DNA from 2 places in the Streptomyces sp. NPDC030991 genome. Region 1 is predicted to be linked to the other one. Evidence: riboswitches for the same ligand, from Rfam matches in the RefSeq annotation. Region 1 holds a riboswitch; the other holds the start of a gene.
The links. A riboswitch is a leader RNA that binds a small molecule or an ion and turns the genes downstream of it on or off. The one in region 1 is predicted to bind thiamine pyrophosphate.
Positions count from the first base shown of each region.

Region 2: linked by a shared signal. The riboswitch ahead of thiO (glycine oxidase ThiO) and the one ahead of ACZ45E_RS36985 (purine-cytosine permease family protein) in region 1 are both predicted to bind thiamine pyrophosphate.

Region 1 is NZ_JBVIFR010000033.1:12,969-21,351, reverse strand. It holds gene ACZ45E_RS37000 (hypothetical protein) at 1-156, opposite strand, end outside; gene ACZ45E_RS36995 (sensor histidine kinase) at 290-2,257, opposite strand; gene ACZ45E_RS36990 (response regulator transcription factor) at 2,244-2,951, opposite strand; gene ACZ45E_RS36985 (purine-cytosine permease family protein) at 3,034-4,452, opposite strand; TPP riboswitch at 4,444-4,544, opposite strand; gene ACZ45E_RS36980 (hypothetical protein) at 4,652-5,056, opposite strand; gene ACZ45E_RS36975 (DUF4097 family beta strand repeat-containing protein) at 5,407-6,150, shown strand; gene ACZ45E_RS36970 (alanine--tRNA ligase-related protein) at 6,228-7,412, opposite strand; gene ACZ45E_RS36965 (GlsB/YeaQ/YmgE family stress response membrane protein) at 7,758-8,021, opposite strand; gene ACZ45E_RS36960 (hypothetical protein) at 8,161-8,328, shown strand.
Region 2 is NZ_JBVIFR010000024.1:73,067-81,449, forward strand. It holds gene ACZ45E_RS33310 (DUF4126 domain-containing protein) at 1-424, shown strand, start outside; gene ACZ45E_RS33315 (phytoene desaturase family protein) at 468-1,964, shown strand; gene ACZ45E_RS33320 (hypothetical protein) at 1,996-2,889, opposite strand; gene metF (methylenetetrahydrofolate reductase [NAD(P)H]) at 2,935-3,855, opposite strand; gene thiE (thiamine phosphate synthase) at 3,953-4,600, opposite strand; gene ACZ45E_RS33335 (Rv2175c family DNA-binding protein) at 4,673-5,038, opposite strand; gene ACZ45E_RS33340 (NAD(P)/FAD-dependent oxidoreductase) at 5,125-6,357, opposite strand; TPP riboswitch at 6,530-6,642, shown strand; gene thiO (glycine oxidase ThiO) at 6,640-7,845, shown strand; gene thiS (sulfur carrier protein ThiS) at 7,842-8,042, shown strand; gene ACZ45E_RS33355 (thiazole synthase) at 8,049-8,383, shown strand, end outside.

The DNA of each region.
Region 1 (8,383 bases):
CTTCTCTGCCTTGTCGGCCTTGTCGGCGGCCGCCCGGTCGCTCGCCACCGGCTTGGGCGTGGTGTCGGAGGCGAACGCGCCGCCGGCCGGGGCGAGCACCCCGGCGACCAGGGCGGCGGTGACGGCCGCGGTGCGCAGGGACAGTCGGTGGGACATGGTGGGGCTCCAATACCTGGGCGCTCACGGCCGGTCGGCCGGGAGGTGCCGATCGCCGGGCGTGGCCCTTGATCGACGGACCCAGGCTCGCGTGGAGTTGTAAGGAAGCTGTCAGACGGCTGTGGTCATCGCATCAGGACCGCTCCGCGGCGGGCGGGCCCGCAGGCGGCAGCCGCAGCGTGAACACCGATCCCTCGCCCTCCGTACTGGCCGCCGTCGCCGAACCGCCGTGCGCCTGCGCGAGTTTGCGCACGATCGACAGGCCGAGGCCGCTGCCGCCTGTGCGTCTGCTGCGGGACTTCTCCGCGCGCCAGAAGCGGTCGAAGACGTACGGGAGATCCGCGGCGGGGATGCCGCTGCCGGTGTCGGCGACCTCCACCACGACCTCGTCCCCGGCGTCGGCCGCGTACGCGCGCAGCGTGACCGTGCCGCCCGGGCCCGTGTGGCGTACCGCGTTCGAGACGAGATTGGCGACCGCCTGCCGGAGCCGGACCGGGTCTGCCATCAACTCCGGTACGGGGGACGGCGACTGACTGACGGTCAGCGTCACGCCCGCCGTCTCCGCGCGTACGTGGTGGGCCGCGGCGACCTGGCCGAGCAACTCCTCCACGCGCACCGGCCGGGGGTGCAGCCGCAGTGTGTCGGCGTCCGCGGCGGCCAGGTCCTGGAGGTCGTCGATGAGGTGCTGGAGCTGTACGGCCTCTTCGAGGAGCGAGTCGATGAACGCCGGATCGGGTTCGGCGACGCCGTCCTGCGCCGCCTCCAGCCAGCCGCGGATGGTGCTCAGCGGCGTCCGCAGTTCGTGCGCGACGTCGCTGACCATCGCCTTGCGCTGCTCCTCCAGGCGCGTGCGGTGCGCCGACATGTCGTTGAACGCCGCCGCGAGCCTGCCGATCTCGTTGTCGGTCGTCACCGGCACCGGCTCCGTCGCACGGCCGTCCTTCAGCCGCTGGGCCGCGCCGGTCAGCGCGTACAGGGGCCGCACCAGCCGGGTGCCCGCGAGGACGGACGCGCCGACGGTCAGGGCGAGGACGAGGGCGGCGACGCCCGCGATCTTCGCGGTGTTGCGCGGGGACAGGTCGAACCCGGGGACGGTGCCGCCGCCCTGGTCGCCGATGAACAGGAGTACGGGCGCGGCGACGTACGAGGTGAGTTGTTCGCGCCGGGCCGTGCTCACGCAGGAGGCCACCGTCCGGTCGTCCTCCGCCACCGTCGCCGCCGGCTCCGGGACCGGGGCCGAGGTCGGGGCCGGGGGCACGGCACGGGCCGCGGCTGCTTCCTTGTCCGGCACGGCGCGCGGCCCCTGCCGCCAGGTCAGGTCGAGAGCGAGGTCGACGCGGTCATGGCTCTGGCGCTTCAGGCAGGAGTTGGTGAGCCGGGTCAGGGCCGTGAGCGCTCTGCCCTCCGTCGACGTCGGCTCGTCGAGCACATCCGTCGCGCATTTGGCGTAGCCCGCCTCGCCGGTGGCGTCACCGGAGCCGATGGCTTCCACCCGGGGGCGCCCGCTGGGGCCCACCACGATGTCCGCGCCGATCCCGACCGCGCGCAGACACGACTTGTGCCGCTCGGCGAGACCGCGCAGCTCCGAGCGTTCCGCGGCGGGCAGCCTGAACGGGCCGACGGCGCGGACGTCGATCCGGTCCGCCGCCGCGGTCGACGCCCCGGTCCGTCCCGAGGCGAGCGCCGTGTCCACGGAGAGCGGGTCGACGGTCGCCGACGCCTGCGCGGGCAGGGTGCGCGCCGGCGTGTGTCCCGCCGAGTCGGCGAGCGGTCGGCGCGCCTGGGTGGTGAGGGTGATGTGGCGTCCGGTGGAGCGGGCCAGTTCGCGTACGGCCGTGTCGACGCCGTCCCACCGGGGGTGCGTGGCGGCGTACCCGAGCAGGGTGTCGTAGATCCTGGTGTCGTCGGCGAGGTTCTGGCCCTGCTCCTGCCTGATGGCGCCGGACGTGGTCTGCGCGGCGAGCCAGGCCGTCGCCGCGACGGAACAGGTGGCGACCAGGACGGAGACGGCGAGGAGCCGTCCGCGCAGGCTCTTGCGCAGCGGCGGCCGGTCGCTCCGCGCGCCCGCCCGGCGCTCCTTCCCCGGCCTACGCCTGCGCATCGGATGCGCCCTTCGCCGGGTCCGTCAGCTTGTAGCCGACCCCGAACACGGTGAGCAGCCGGACGGGGCGGCGCGGCTGCGGCTCGATCTTCTTGCGCAGGTTCATGACGTGCACGTCGACCGTGCGGTTGCTTATGTACCGGTCGAATCCGTGCAGTTCGGCGAGGAGCCGCTGCCGGCCGAAGACCCGGCCGGGTTCGGCCGCCATCGCCGCGAGCAGCCGGAACTCGCCCGGCGTGCACTCCACCGGGGCGCCGTCGACCGACACCTCGTGCCGGTCGGGATCGACGACCAGCGAACCGACCCTGAACGCCGCGGAGCCCGGTGACGCGGGGCCGCCGCGGTGGGTGCGGCGCAGCAGGGTGCGCACCCGCGCCATCAACTCGCGCGGGCTGTACGGCTTCGTCATGTAGTCGTCGGCCCCGAGGTCGAGACCGAGGAGCAGATCGTCCTCGGTGGTGCGGGCCGTCAGCATGAGCACGGGTGTCTCGCGCGCCTCCGCCCGCAGCACCCGTACGACGTCCAGGCCGTCGGCCCGCGGCATCATCACATCGAGGACGAGGAGGTCGGGTTCCCGGTGCCGGACCTCCTCGATGGCCTGCCGCCCGTCCCGTACGACGGTGACGGCATGGCCTTCCCGCTCCAGGTAGCGGCGGACCAGTTCGGCCTGTTTCGCGTCGTCTTCAGCGACCATGACATGTGCGCACACCTGGCAGATCGTAGGCGAGCCGCGTCGTGCCCGGGCCGGGCGCGGGCCTGCGGGAGGGCGGCGCGCCTCAGCGCTGTGCCGGTGACGAGCGCAGCCTGACCGGGGCGTAGAGGACGAGGGCGGTCACGAAAGCGACGTAGTAGCCGAGGTCGGCGCCGTGCAGCGCCTCGGCCACGGGACCGACGTAGAGGGACGTGTTCATGAACGGGACCGTGGCGGCGAAGGCGGCGAGGAACGCCGTCAGGGCGGGCCACGGCGGCCGGCGGCGGGAGTGTTCCGCGGCGAGGTCGATGGGGGCGCCGCCGCGGGCGCGGGAGCGGGCCAGCCAGTCGACGAGGACGACGGCCACGAAGCCGGGGATCCAGTAGCCGACGAACAGGAGCACGTTCTGGAAGCGGGCGGCGGTGTCGGCGGCGTGCATCCACAGCACCAGCGGGAAGCCGAGGAGCGCGGCGAGACCGGCGGCGAGGGGACGTGGCAGCCGGGCGCCGACGACCTGAAGGGCGAGCGAACCGCTGTAGTCGTTCATCGCGTTGCTGCACAGCGCGGCCAGCGCCACGGCCAGGAGTCCGGCCGAGCCGACCGCTCCCCCGCCCAGCAGCGTGTCGACGCCCTGGGCGGTCTGGTCGGTGAAGACGGAGGCGCCCCAGAGTCCGAGCGCCTGCACGGCGGTGAAGGACACGACGACGCCGGCCAGCGTGCACCAGAACATGCGGGTCGTCGAGGTGGTGCGCGGCAGGTACCGGCTGAAGTCGCTGGCGTACGGGGCCCAGGAGATCGCCAGGCTCAGCGCGATGGTGGCGGTGAGGACGAACGCCCCGGCGCGGTCGGCGCCGTGGGCGCTGCCGTGGCCGGGCGGGATGACACCGGTGTCCGCCAGCCGCAGCGCGAGGGCGCAGAAAGCGACCGCCAGAACGGCCGTCATCCACTTCTGCAGGCGGTGGATCGCCTCGTAGCCCAGCGCGCCGAAAGCGCCCTGGGCGGCCATCATCACCAGCGCGCCGAGCCAGAACGGCCAGCCGCAGAGCCGGGCGAGCGCGTCTCCGCCGAAGAGTCCGATGAGCGCGTCCCAGGCGATGGACGACAGCCATTGCAGAGCGCCGGGCACGACGACGCCACGGCCGAACGCCAGTCCGGCCAGCGGCAGTTGGCCGGCCCCGGTGCGGCTGCCCCAGGTGCCGAGGTACGCGGTGGGCACGGCGCCGAGCACGGTGCCCAGGACCACGGCGGCCAGCGCGGTGGCGAAGTCCAGGCCGAGGCCGACGCCGACCGTGCCGGTGAAGACGCCGCTCATCGTCAGGTTCGGCGCGAACCACACGGTGAACAGCCGTCCGGCACCGCCGTACCGGTGGTTCTCGGGGACGGGCGCGATGCCCCGCGCCTCGGGCCGCCAGTCCCCCGGCGCGGCGGGCATCCGTCCGTCGAAGGCGGTCGCGCTGTGCGGCTCGGCGGCGCGCGGGTCCAAGGAAGCGTGCGGTATCGGCATCGCTGACATCCCTCCGCCAGTGCTAACTGGTTCAGGTTCTACGGGTGTGATCTCAGCCCCGTCGATGTCGCGGGGCACCCCGTGTCGGGCAGTACGGATGCGAACACTAGCGGCTCGGCGGGCGCGTACCGAAGGCACCCCCTCGGGGCCCAGGCCGACGGCGGAGTCCCGCCGGCCGGCGGGACTTTCGACACACGCCCTAGTTCAGGACGCCCGCTTCTCCGGCTTCTGGCGCCGCGGCCCAGCAGGCCTCGACGGCGTCGGTGACCGTGTCGTGGAGGCCGCCCGAGAGGCGGTCGGCGCCCTCGGCGAGCAGCACGGGGCGCGCGATGGTCCCGGCGACGACGGTGAGGAAGCAGTCCGGCAGCGCCTCTTCCTCCAGGCTCGCCCGGACGAACTGCCGGATGCCGTCGGCGGCGCGGCGGCCGGCTCGGGCGAAGTCCACCACGAAGAGCCGCTGTCCGGTCCGTGTCATGCGCGTCAGCAGAGCGCACAGCTCGGCCGCCGCGGCCCGATCGAACTCTCCGTCGGCGTCGACGGCGCCGACGACCAGGACGCCCCCGTCTTCCCAACGCGCCGGAAACCGCGCCCGCGCTCGCTCCATCCTCGACCCCTCAGCCGGCGGGCGGCGCAGCCGACGCAGCCCGTGTGGGGCGCGCCTACCCCCGTGCCGGGCACCGCACGCCCCCTGTCCGGCACGAGGTTCCGGCCAATCTCGCGGCGCCCCGGGGAGCATCAGTCGGTTTCCCGTGTTTCACCCTCGCTGTACAGGGGACTTCGTGCGACACGGATCGCCCCGAGCCCCTCCCGGGAGGGTTCGGCAGTGAGCCCGCCACTCCACCCTCCGCCTCCGGGCGGAGGGTGGAGTACCTCCGATCGCCTCGGCGGGCCTCCGCCGAGGCGATCGCGTGAGCGGAGCGCGGCACGGGGCAGTCGGTCGGGATGAAGGCAGCGATGAAGTCATCCGCCCGGCGGCTGGCCGCCGGGGCTCTCGTGCTGGCGGCCCTCCCCCTCCTGTCGGGGTGCGGAGGCGACGACGGGCACGGCCGCTCCGCCGGCACGGACGCCCGGCCGGCCGGTTCGGCCCCGCGTCTGACGATCACCACGGAGAACGGAGTGCGCTTGCGGCCCACCGACGACGACCGGGCCGGCGTCGACCCGGCCGTCGCCGCTCACTGGTCCCGGCACGGCCGCACGCAGGTCCTGGATCTGTCGTGCCGGGGACACGACCGGCCGTGCCCCCGGATGCCGGAGATCGGCATACCCGCCGGCACCTCGGTGACCGTCACGGCGCGCAACGCGGGCATCGATGTCGCCGAGGTGGCCGGCTCCCTCGACCTGACGACGGTCAACGGCGATGTGACGGTGACGGGTTCGGGGCAGAGCGCCGCGACGCTGCGGCTCGCGACCCGGAACGGTTCCGTGCGGGCGACGGCCGTACGCGCTTCGGCGCTGCGGGCGCGGACGGTCAACGGCGACGTCACGCTCGGCTGCGGCACCGCTCCGCGGCGGATCTCCGCACGGACCGTCAACGGGTCCGTGGACGTCGCCGTCCCCCACGACTCCCCCGCCTACCGGGTGGACGCCACGACGGAGAACGGCCACCCTCTGATCACGCTCCCCACAGGCGGCGAACGGCCCGCCCGCACCATGGCGCTCACCACGGTCAACGGTGACGTGCGCGCCGCCCGCGACTAGAGTCCGCTCGTCGGACCCCCTCCGTCGAGCCTGTCGGCGAACTCCACTCCGCCCCACCAGGCCCGCACGCACGCGGCCTACGAACTCCGGCTGGGCTCCTCGCAGCGCAGGCTCAGCACCAGTTCCCGGGGCAGGCCGTGCGTGTCGTGCAGATAGCGCAGGTCGTCCTCGTCGAGCGGGCCACGGAAGCGGGGGCGGGCCAGCACCTGACGGCCGCGCCGGAGGAGACCGGCGAAGCGGCGTTCCTCGTCGAGAAGCACCCGGCGCACCTCGTCCGGCTCCGTCGTCTGGCGGAAGCGGTCGAGCGTGTGCCGGGTCAACTCCTCGGGCAGGTCGACCAGTTGACGCGAGGGATCGTCCCGCCACAGGGCGGTGAGGGCGCGGCGGAGCAGTCTGCGCAGCACGTAGCCGCGGCCGGTGGCGCCCGGTCGCACCCCGTCCCCGATGACCACCATGGCCGAGCGCAGGTGGTCGCAGACGAGACGCGACGTCGGTACGTCCAGCCGCCACAGGTCCGGCACGCTGCGCCGCCACGGAGCGAAGACGTCGCAGTCGAAGACCGAGCGCTCGCCCTGGAGCAGCGAGGCCAGCCGTTCCAGGCCGAGCCCGGTGTCGACGTTGCGCTGCGGCAGCGGCACGAGAGAGCCGTCGGGCAGGCGACGGTGGCGCATCATCACGTGGTTCCACACCTCGACCCAGCGGTCGTCACGGGTGGGTGTCGAGCGCGGGGGCGTGTCACCGGTCCAGAGGAAGATCTCCGAGTCGGGGCCGCACGGGCCGGTCGGTCCGTTGGACCACCAGTTGTCCTCGACGGTGCACTCCACCGGCACCCCGCGCTCCTGCCACACGCGCAGGGAGTCCGTGTCCTGGCCCACCTGGTCGTCGCCGCCGAAGACCGTGGCGTGGAGCAGCCCCGGATCGATGCCGAGACCCTCGGTGAGCAGGCGGTGTCCCCAGTCGAGGCTCTGGGGGCCCTCGTAGTCGCCGAGCGACCAGGTGCCGAGCATCTCGAAGACCGTCAGATGGGTGGCGTCGCCGATCTCGTCCACGTCCGTGGTCCGCAGACAGCGCTGCACGTTGACCAGCCGCCGCCCGCGCTCGTGGGGCCGGCCCTCCAGGTACGGGGTGAGCGGATGCATGCCGGAGGTGGTGAAGAGGACGGGGTCGCCGGGGGGCGGGAGCAGCGTGGAGCCGGTGACGCGGTGGTGGCCGCGCTCCTCGTAGTACTCGACGAACGTGCGGGTGACGGATTCGGTGTTCATGGGGGTGGCTCCTTCGCGACGGGGCGGGGAGGCACCGGACACGGGGCCGCACGATCACCGGAGACCGGGCTGAAGCCTTGCGGAGCTGCCACGGAACCATCGGCGGGCCGTCTCCGGTCGCCGAGGTGGGGTGAAGGACGTCAGGCGGCGGCAACCGGCGAGCTGGTCGCTCGCGCGGTCGCGGTGGTGCGTGGCCCCATGACGTTCATACGGGCCACGGTAACGCGGCCCGCGCGGGAGCACACCCGAATTCCCGGCCCGTCGCGACGGGCCGGGGTGGAGCGGCGCCGGCGGGCCGAGGACGGGGCCGGGCCCCTCGGTGCCGCTCCACGGCCGCCCGGTAGGTCAGCGGCGGCCCTTGAGCCGGTCGAGCCCCGCGACACCGATGGCCGCCAGGCCGATCTGGATGATCAGTTCGATCCAGTCGATGCCCTTGGTGTCGGCGACGTCGAACGCCGCGGCGAGGGCCGTGCCGACGAGCGCGGCGACGATCCCGAACAGGATCGTCCACAGGATTCCGATGCGCTGGCGGCCGGGGAGGACCAGACGCCCGAGGATGCCGATCACGATGCCGATCACGATCGCGGTCAGGATGCCGGAGATCTCCATATCTGCACTCCTTCCGTTGGCGACGCAACTCCGCTGCGGAGTCGGGGAGTTGACGAGTGCCCCGCCGGAAGGGCCCTACGCGGGCGCTCGCCCGTGACGGCGGCCAGGACGGCGACGGGTCCGTGACGTGGCTCACGCCATGCGGCGTGGGTGGCCGGGTAGGCGGGTGCGTGCTCGCCTGGACAGATCCAGGGAGAACCACAAGAAACACCGACCCTGGGAGGTAGCGATGTCCTCGAAGCGACGCCGCAAGAAGAAGGCCCGCCGCAGGAACGGCGCCAACCACGGCAGCCGCCCCCAGTCCTAGGTGGCGCGGTCAGGGGCGGGGCGGCACATAGTGCCGCCCCGCCTTTTCGTGGGCG
Region 2 (8,383 bases), on a different contig from region 1:
CCCTTACGTCGACTCGGTCTGGGACTCGGTGCACACCGTGATCCGGCCGGTGTCGGGCGCGGTCGTCGGGGCGCTGCTCGCCGGGCAGAGCGGTTCGCTGTCCGATCTGGCGGCGGGCGCGGTCGGCGGCTCCACGGCCCTGGCCAGTCACGCGGTGAAGGCCGGCACCCGGATGGCGGTCAACACCTCGCCCGAGCCGGTGTCGAACTTCGTGCTGAGCACCGCGGAGGACCTGGGCGTCGCGGGCATCGTGACGTTCGCGATGTTCCACCCCGAGGCGGCCGCGATCATCGCGGCGGTGCTGCTGGTCCTCGGTCTGCTGATGCTGTTCCTGCTCGTCCGGCGCATCCGCCGGTTCCTGCGCAGACGCGCCCAGCGGCGCGAGGAGAAGCGCCTCGCCCGTGCGGCGCCGCCGCCCCCCTGACCTGCGGGCGGCCTGGTCGGTGACGGCCGCTAGAGTCCCTGCCATGGCACGAATTGCGGTGATCGGCGCGGGGCTGGGCGCCATGGCGGCGGCCGCCCGGCTGGCCGTGGCGGGCCACCGGCCGGTGGTCTTCGAGCGCGCGTCGACGTACGGCGGCGCCGTCGGCCGGTTCGAGCGCGACGGCTTCGCGTTCGACACGGGGCCCGGGCTGCTCCCCCTGCCGGCGGTCTACCGCGACTTGTTCGTCAAGACGGGCAAGAAGCCCCTGGAGGACCTCGTCGGCCTCACCCAGGTGGAGCCCGCGGTGCGCCACGTCTTCGCGGACGGCACGACGACGGACCTGCCGAACGCGCGGCGTGCCGGGGTCGCCGAGGCGCTGGACGCGGTGGTCGGCGCGGGCGCGGGCGAGCGCTGGTCGGCGTTCATGAACCGGGCGCGGGAGGCCTGGGACCGTTCCCGGCGCCCCCTCCTCGAAGAGCCCCTGTGGCCGAACTGGGAGGTGCTCGCCGACCGCGAGCCGTACCCGGCCGTGCCCCGGCGGCGCCTGCTGCGCAAGGACCGCGGAGCGACGACGCTCGCCGAGATCGGCGCGTTCGAGCTGGGCGGGGAGCCGCGCCTGGTGGCACTTCTGGAGCAGTACGCGCTGGCGTACGGCCTCGATCCGCGTACGGCACCGGCGAGCGCGGCCGTGCTGCCGTACATGGAGCAGACGTTCGGCACGTGGGCGGTGAGCGGGGGCCTGCGGGCGCTCGCGGACGCGGTGTACGCGCGCTGTCTGGAGCGCAAGGTCGCGTTCGGGTTCGGGACGGCCGTCACCCGGATCGTGGTGAAGGACGGCCGCGCGGCCGGTGTCGAGCTGGCCGGGGGCTCCGTCGAGGACGCCGAGTTCGTGGTGGCCGGTGTCGCGCCGAGCGTGCTCGACGGGCTGCTGCCAGGACAGCCGGTGCGGGGCGCGGTACCGGCGCGGTCCGAGTCGGCGACGCCCAGCCGGCTCACGGTCCATCTGGCGCTGCGCGGGCCCCGGCCCGAGGGCACGCCGTACCGGACGGTGGTGCACGGGACGGACCGGGGCGCCGAGTTGGCGTGGCTGTTCGAGGGCGGTCCCCGGCCCGCGAGACCGACGGTCGCGGTGCTGCGGGCCGCGGAGCCGTCACAGGTCCCCGACGCCGACCACGAGGCGGTCACCGTGACCGTGACCGTGCCGCCGCACGCGCGCGTGGACGAGACCGATGTGGCAGCGGTCCTCGCGGCGGCCGAGCGCGCCGTGCCCGGTCTGCGTGACCGTCTTCTGTGGCACGAGATCCGTACGCCCCAGGACATCGCGGAGGCGACCGGAGCGGCGGGCGGGGCCGTGCCCGCACCCGCGCTGGCCGCCGCCGGGGGACGTCTGCTGCACCCGGCGAACGGGACGGAGCTGCCGGGCCTCTTCGCCGTGGGCGGCTGGTCGCACCCGGGCGGCGGGCTGCCGCACGCGGGCATGTCGGGAGCGCTGGTGGCGGGGCTGATCGTGGAGGGCCCGGAGTTCCGCGGCTCGCAGTGAACCGCGGCGGGCCGCCCCGGAGGACCGGCTGTCAGTACCGGTACTGCTGCTCGTTGTAGCCGTTGTCGTACCCGGGGTCCGGGTCGTGCTGCGGGTACGCCGGATAGGGCTGCTCGGGCGGCAGTTCTCCGCCGTAACCCTGCTGCTGCTCGTCACCGTTGCGCTGCTGCGGCACCCAGACGCCGCCGGGGGGCGTGTCCGTGCCGTACCCCGCGTCCGCCGCGTACGGGTCGCCGTACTGCTGCTGGCCGGTGGCGTACGGGTCGCCGTACTGCGGCTGCGCCGGATACGTCTGGGCCCCGATGTACGGGTCCGAGTAGGGCGCGGCGTACGGCTGCTGCCCGGCGTCGTAGCCGTAGTTCTGCTGCTCGTAGCCGTAGGCCCCGGTCTCGTAGCCGTACCCCTGGTGGTCCTGGTCGGCCTGTGTCGCCTGGGCGTACGCCGTGTCGCTGTAGACGCCGTACTGGCCGGTGTCGTCGGGCATCGGCTCGGTGGTGGCGTACACCGCGGTGGACTCGGCCGGGGTCTGAGGGGGTTGCGGGGTGTGCGCGTACTCCTGCGCCCCCTGCTCGTACTCCAGGTCGGAGACCTCGAGCGTCGGCTCCTGGCGCGCGGGGTCCTTCCGGCGGCGCTTGCTGCCGCCCCTGCTGCCGCTCTCGGCCCCGCCGGGGGCGTTCTTGAGGGCCCAGCCCGCCGCGAAGCCGCTGCGGAAGGAGAGCGTGACGTACGTCTGCCCGACCGCGAAGGCGATGGCCCCGGCGGCGATGACGAGCACCGAGGGCATCAGAACGCCGAGGACCACGCCGAGGAAGCCGCCGAAGGCGAGCAGGCGCCAGCGCAGTCGTGCCTTGTACTGCAGCAGCACCTCACCGAGGAGCCACAGCGCCACCAGTCCGAATGCCGCATAGAGGACCGCCCAGCCCATGTACGCCCCTCTCGTACGGCCGTCACCCCGTGCGGGTACGGCCGATCAGGCCCGCTGGTCGTGCAGGCCCAGGTTTTCGTAGATCTCCAGCGTCGCAGTGGAGTTGTTGAGCGTAATGAAGTGCAGACCCGGTACACCCTCGTCAAGCAGCTTCGCGCAGAACTCCGTGGCGAACTCGATGCCAATGGAGCGTACAGCGGCAGGATCGTCTTTCGCTGTGAGGATCCGCTCTTTCAGCGCCGGGGGGAAGTCCGCGTTGCTGAGCACCGGCAGACGTTCGAGCATGCGCACGCTCGTCACCGGCATGCATTCCGGGATGATGGGGGTGTCGCAGCCCGCCGCCGCGACCCGGTCGCGCAGTCGCAGGTACTCCTCCGGGTAGAAGAACATCTGCGTGATCGCGTAATCGGCGCCCGCCCGGCACTTGTCCACGAAGTGCCGCACGTCGTTGTCCCAGTCCGCGGAGCGCGGATGCATCGCGGGGAACGCGGCGACGCCGACGCAGAAGTCCCCCGACTCCTTGATCAGCTCGACGAGTTCGGCCGCGTACGTCAGCCCCTCGGGGTGCGAGACCCAGTCGGCCGTGGGGTCGCCCGGCGGGTCTCCGCGCACCGCGAGCATGTTGCGGATGCCGGCGTCGGCGTACTGGCCGATGATGTTGCGCAGTTCGGCGATCGAATGCTCGACGGCGGTGATGTGGGCGACCGGCGTCAGCGTCGTGTCCGCGACGATCTGCTCGGTCTCCCTGACCGTGCCCGCGCGCGTGGAGCCACCGGCGCCGTACGTCACGGAGACGAAGTCCGGCGAGACGGCCTCGACCCTGCGCAGCGCGTTCCACAGGTTGCGCTCGCCCTTCGCGGTTTTCGGCGCGGAGAACTCGAACGAGTACGTGGTCTTCCCGGCCGCGAGCATGTCGCGCACGGTGCGGGCTCGATCAGTCCTGGTGGAAGCGGTGCCAAAGGCCATACGGGCAGGTTACTGACGGAATCCGGTAGCCCCTAATCCCCGTCCACCTTGCGGACAGGTGCGCTCGACGCCGCTTCTCGGCGGCGTTTCCCAGGGGTCACATCGAACGCAGACGCTTGGCGAACTCGGCCGCCGCGGCGGCCGGATCGTCGGCCTCCGTGAGGGCGCGGACGACGACGACGCGCCGGGCGCCGGCCTCCAGGACCTCGTCCAGGTTCCCCAGGTCGATGCCGCCGATGGCGAACCAGGGGCGGTCGGTGCCGAGGCCCGCGGTGTGGCGCACCAGGTCGAGACCGGGGGCGGGCCGGCCGGGCTTGGTCGGGGTCGGCCAGCAGGGGCCGGTGCAGAAGTAGTCCACGCCCTCCTGGACGGCGGCCGCGGCGGCCTCCGTGTCGGCGTGCGTGGAGCGGCCCAGGAGGACGTCCTCGCCGAGGAGGGCGCGGGCCGCGGGGACGGGCAGGTCGCCCTGGCCCAGGTGGAGCACGTCCGAGCCGCTCGCGTGAGCGACGTCCGCCCGGTCGTTGACCGCGAAGAGCTTGCCGTGGCGGCGGGCCGCCTCGGCGAAGACGGCGAGGTGTTCCAGCTCCTCGCCGGCCTCCATGCCCTTGTCGCGCAGCTGGACGATGTCCACACCGCCGGCCAGCACGGCGTCGAGGAACTCCGGCAGGTCGCCTTGGCGCTTGCGGGCGTCGGTGCACAGGTAGAGCCGGGCATCGGCGAGCTGCGCGCGCTTCGGGTCGGCCATGGGACATCCCCCGTTGGTGTCGATGACGTGCGCACCACGAGGCCGTGGTGCGCACGCCGGACGGTTGTCAGGTCAGACGGCGAGCGCCTGGGCGCGACGCTTCACCTCCGTGCCGCGATTCTCGCTCAGGGCCTGCGCGGGCGTGCCCGGCAGGGTCGGGTCGGGGGTGAAGAGCCACTCCAGCATCTCCGCGTCGCTGAAGCCGTCGTCCCGCAGGAGCGTCAGGGTGCCGGTGAGGCCCTTGACGATCTTGTCGTCGTCGATGAAGGCGGCGGGCACGTGCAGCGCCCTGTTCTCACCACGGCGTACGGCGATCACCTGGCCCTCTTTCACCAGCTGTCGCACACGCGTCACCTCGATGCCGAATTGCTCGGCGATGTCGGGGAGGGTGAGCCAGTCGGGGACGAGAGCATCGATCTTTGCGTCAATCTCGGTCACGGGACAAGCGTGCCATCCCGGACTGACAGTCGGAAGCCGGGGCGGGCCGACCAGGTGTTCCAGCCCCGCGGTGGCGGCCCGACCGGTCAGGCCACGGCGGACTTCAGGGGTCGGGCCGGGTCGGCGAGCCGGTCCGGGTCCAGCACGGTGCCCGCGTCGATGAGTTTGCGGCCCTGCGCCAGGTCGCGGGGTTTGCCGACGGCCAGCACGGCCACCAGGGCGCCCTCGCGCAGCCAGCAGACCGACCAGGCCGCGCCGGTGGGGTCGCCGCGCCACACCGTCGTGTCGGCGGCGCCGTGATGGCCCGCGTACTGCACGAAGCGGCCGAACTGCTCGGACCAGAAGTAGGGCACCGGGTCGTACACCGCCGGTGTCTCACCGATGATGTTCGCCGCGACCGTGCGCGGCCCCTGGAGGGCGTTGTCCCAGTGGTGGACCAGCAGCCGCTCCCCGTAGCGCCCCGAGGGGAACGAGGCGCAGTCCCCGACGGCGTACACGTCGGGCAGGGACGTGCGCAGGCTCGCGTCCGCCAGTACCTCGCGGTGGGCACCCAGGCCGATGCCGGAACCGGCCAGCCAGCCGGTGGCCGGGCGGGCGCCGATGCCGACGACGACGGCCCCGGCGGGCAGCCGCGTCCCGTCGTCCAGGACCACGAAGCCCGGCTCGACGCGCTCCACGCGCGCGTGGGTACGCAACCGGGCTCCGGCGTCCGCGTACCAGGCCGCCATGGGCGCCGCCATCTCGGCGGGCAGCGCCCCGGCCAGCGGTCGCCCGGCGGCCTCCACGACGGTGACCCGGCAACCGGCCTCGCGGGCGGCGGTGGCGAACTCGGCACCGATCCACCCGGCGCCCACGACCACCACGTCGCGCTGTTCCGCCAGGACGGGCCGCAGCCGCTCCGCGTCGTCCAGGGTGCGCAGCAGATGGACGTCGGGGACGGCTTCGGTGCCCGGCAGCCGGACGGGTTCGGCGCCGGTGGCGACGACGAGCACGTCGTAGGGGACCGGCCCGGCGGCCGTGTCCAGCTCGTGGTCGCCGGGGCGCAGCCCGGTGACCACGCGGCCCACCTCAAGGGTGACGCCGAGCGCCTCGAAGTCCACGTCGAAGGCGGAACCGTCGGCCTTGCCGAGCAGGACGGCCTTGGAGAGCGGCGGCCGGTCGTAGGGCGGGTGGGGCTCGGCGCCGAGCAGCGTGACGGAGCCGGCGAAGCCCTGTTCTCGCAGGGCCACGGCCGTCTGCACGCCGGCCATGCCCGCGCCGACGACGACGACGCGCCGCTGTCCTGGAGGTGTTCCGTTGCCGCTCCGCTGCTCGCTCATCGGATCACCTTAAGCACCTGATCTTGCGTCAGTCAGCGGCGCGGGCCACTCCCGCGCCGTGACGTCCTGCACACGTGTCACCGGTTTAGCGATCAAGGGGCGCCGCGCCCACGGGTCACGGCCCGCAGGCTCCCTTACTGAGGGTCCTGCGCACGAGTTAGGGTGGCCGACGTAAAGCACTCGCGGGAGCCCGTACGCAGCGGGCTGAGAGGGAGGCTGGGCGGCCTCCGACCGTACGAACCTGATCCGGGTCATGCCGGCGAAGGGAGGGGCTGGACGCCCATGTCGCGCACTCCCACCGAAGCCACCGACGTACTGGTCGTCGGGGGCGGCATCATCGGTCTGGTCACCGCGTGGCGGGCCGCGCAGCGCGGTCTGTCCGTAGCGGTCGTGGACCCCGAACCGGGCGGCGGGGCCGCCCAGGTGGCGGCCGGCATGCTGGCCGCCGTCACCGAACTCCACTACGGCGAGCAGACCTTGCTCGCCCTGAACGTCGAGTCCGCGCGCCGCTACCCCGAGTTCGCGGCCGAGCTGTCCGAGGCCACCGGCCAGGAACTCGGCTACCGCGCGTGCGGCACGCTGGCGGTCGCGCTGGACGCGGACGACCGGGCGCACCTGCGTGAACTGCACGCGCTGCAGAGGAAGTCGGGGCTGGAGTCCGAGTGGCTGTCGGGCCGCGACTGCCGCCGGCTTGAGCCGATGCTCGCGCCGGGCGTACGCGGGGGCCTGCGGGTCGACGGTGACCACCAGATCGACCCGAGAAGGCTCGCGGGCGCCCTTGTGACGGCCTGCGAGCGTGCGGGCGTGGTCTTCCACCGGGTCCGGGCCGACCGGCTCCTGGTCGAACGGGACCGGGCGCGCGGTGTGCTGCTGGCCGACGGCACCGCGCGGGCGGCCGACCGGACGGTGCTCGCGGCGGGCAGCCGCAGCGGGCGGCTCGCGGGGCTCCCGGCCGAGGTGCTGCCCCCGGTCCGCCCGGTCAAGGGCCAGGTGCTGCGGCTGACGGTGCCCCCCTCGTACGCGCCGTTCCTCAGCCGTACGGTGCGCGCGGTCGTCCGCGGCAGCCACCTCTACCTCGTACCGCGCGTCAACGGCGAGCTCGTCGTGGGCGCCACCAGCGAGGAGCTCGGCTGGGACACGACGGTCACGGCGGGCGGGGTCTACGAACTGCTGCGCGACGCCCACGAGCTCGTCCCCGGCATCACGGAACTGCCCCTGACCGAGACCTGCGCGGGCCTGCGCCCCGGCTCGCCCGACAACGCCCCGCTCCTCGGCCCGACGGCCCTGCCCGGCCTCCTCCTCGCCACCGGCCACCACCGCAACGGCGTGCTGCTCACGCCGATCACCGGGGACGTCATGGCCGAGGTCCTGACCACCGGTGAACTCCCGGAGGAGGCCCGCCCGTTCACCCCGGGGCGCTTTACCGGCCAGGGCCCCGGGGGCTCGGGCGACCGCACCAGTGACGCCTCCTTGGAGCAGCCCGCATGAACGTGTCCGTCAACGGTGAACAGCGCGCGGTGAGCGCCGGCACCACTCTCGAAGCCCTCGTCACCACCCTCACCACAGCACACTCCGGCGTCGCCGCCGCTCTCAACGAGACCGTCGTGCCGCGCACCCGGTGGTCCGCGACCGCGCTCTCCGACGGGGACCGCGTCGAAGTCCTCACAGCCGTACAAGGAGGCTGACTCGCCATGGCCGACGACGCTTTCGTCCTCGGAGGCACCACGTACTCCTCGCGCCTGATCATGGGCACGGGAGGCGCCCCGAGCCTCGACGTCCTGGAACGCTCCCTGACCGCCTCCGGCACCGAACTCACCACGGTGGCGATGCGCCGCGTGAACGCGACGGTGCACGGCTCGGTCCTCTCCGTCCTGGAAAAACTCGGCATTCAGGTGCTCCCGAACACGGCAGGCTGCTTCACAGCGGGCGAAGCCGTACTCACGGCCCGCCTCGCGCGCGAGGCCCTGGGCACGAACCTGGTCAAACTGGAAGTGATCGCGGACGAGCGCACCCTGCTGCCCGACCC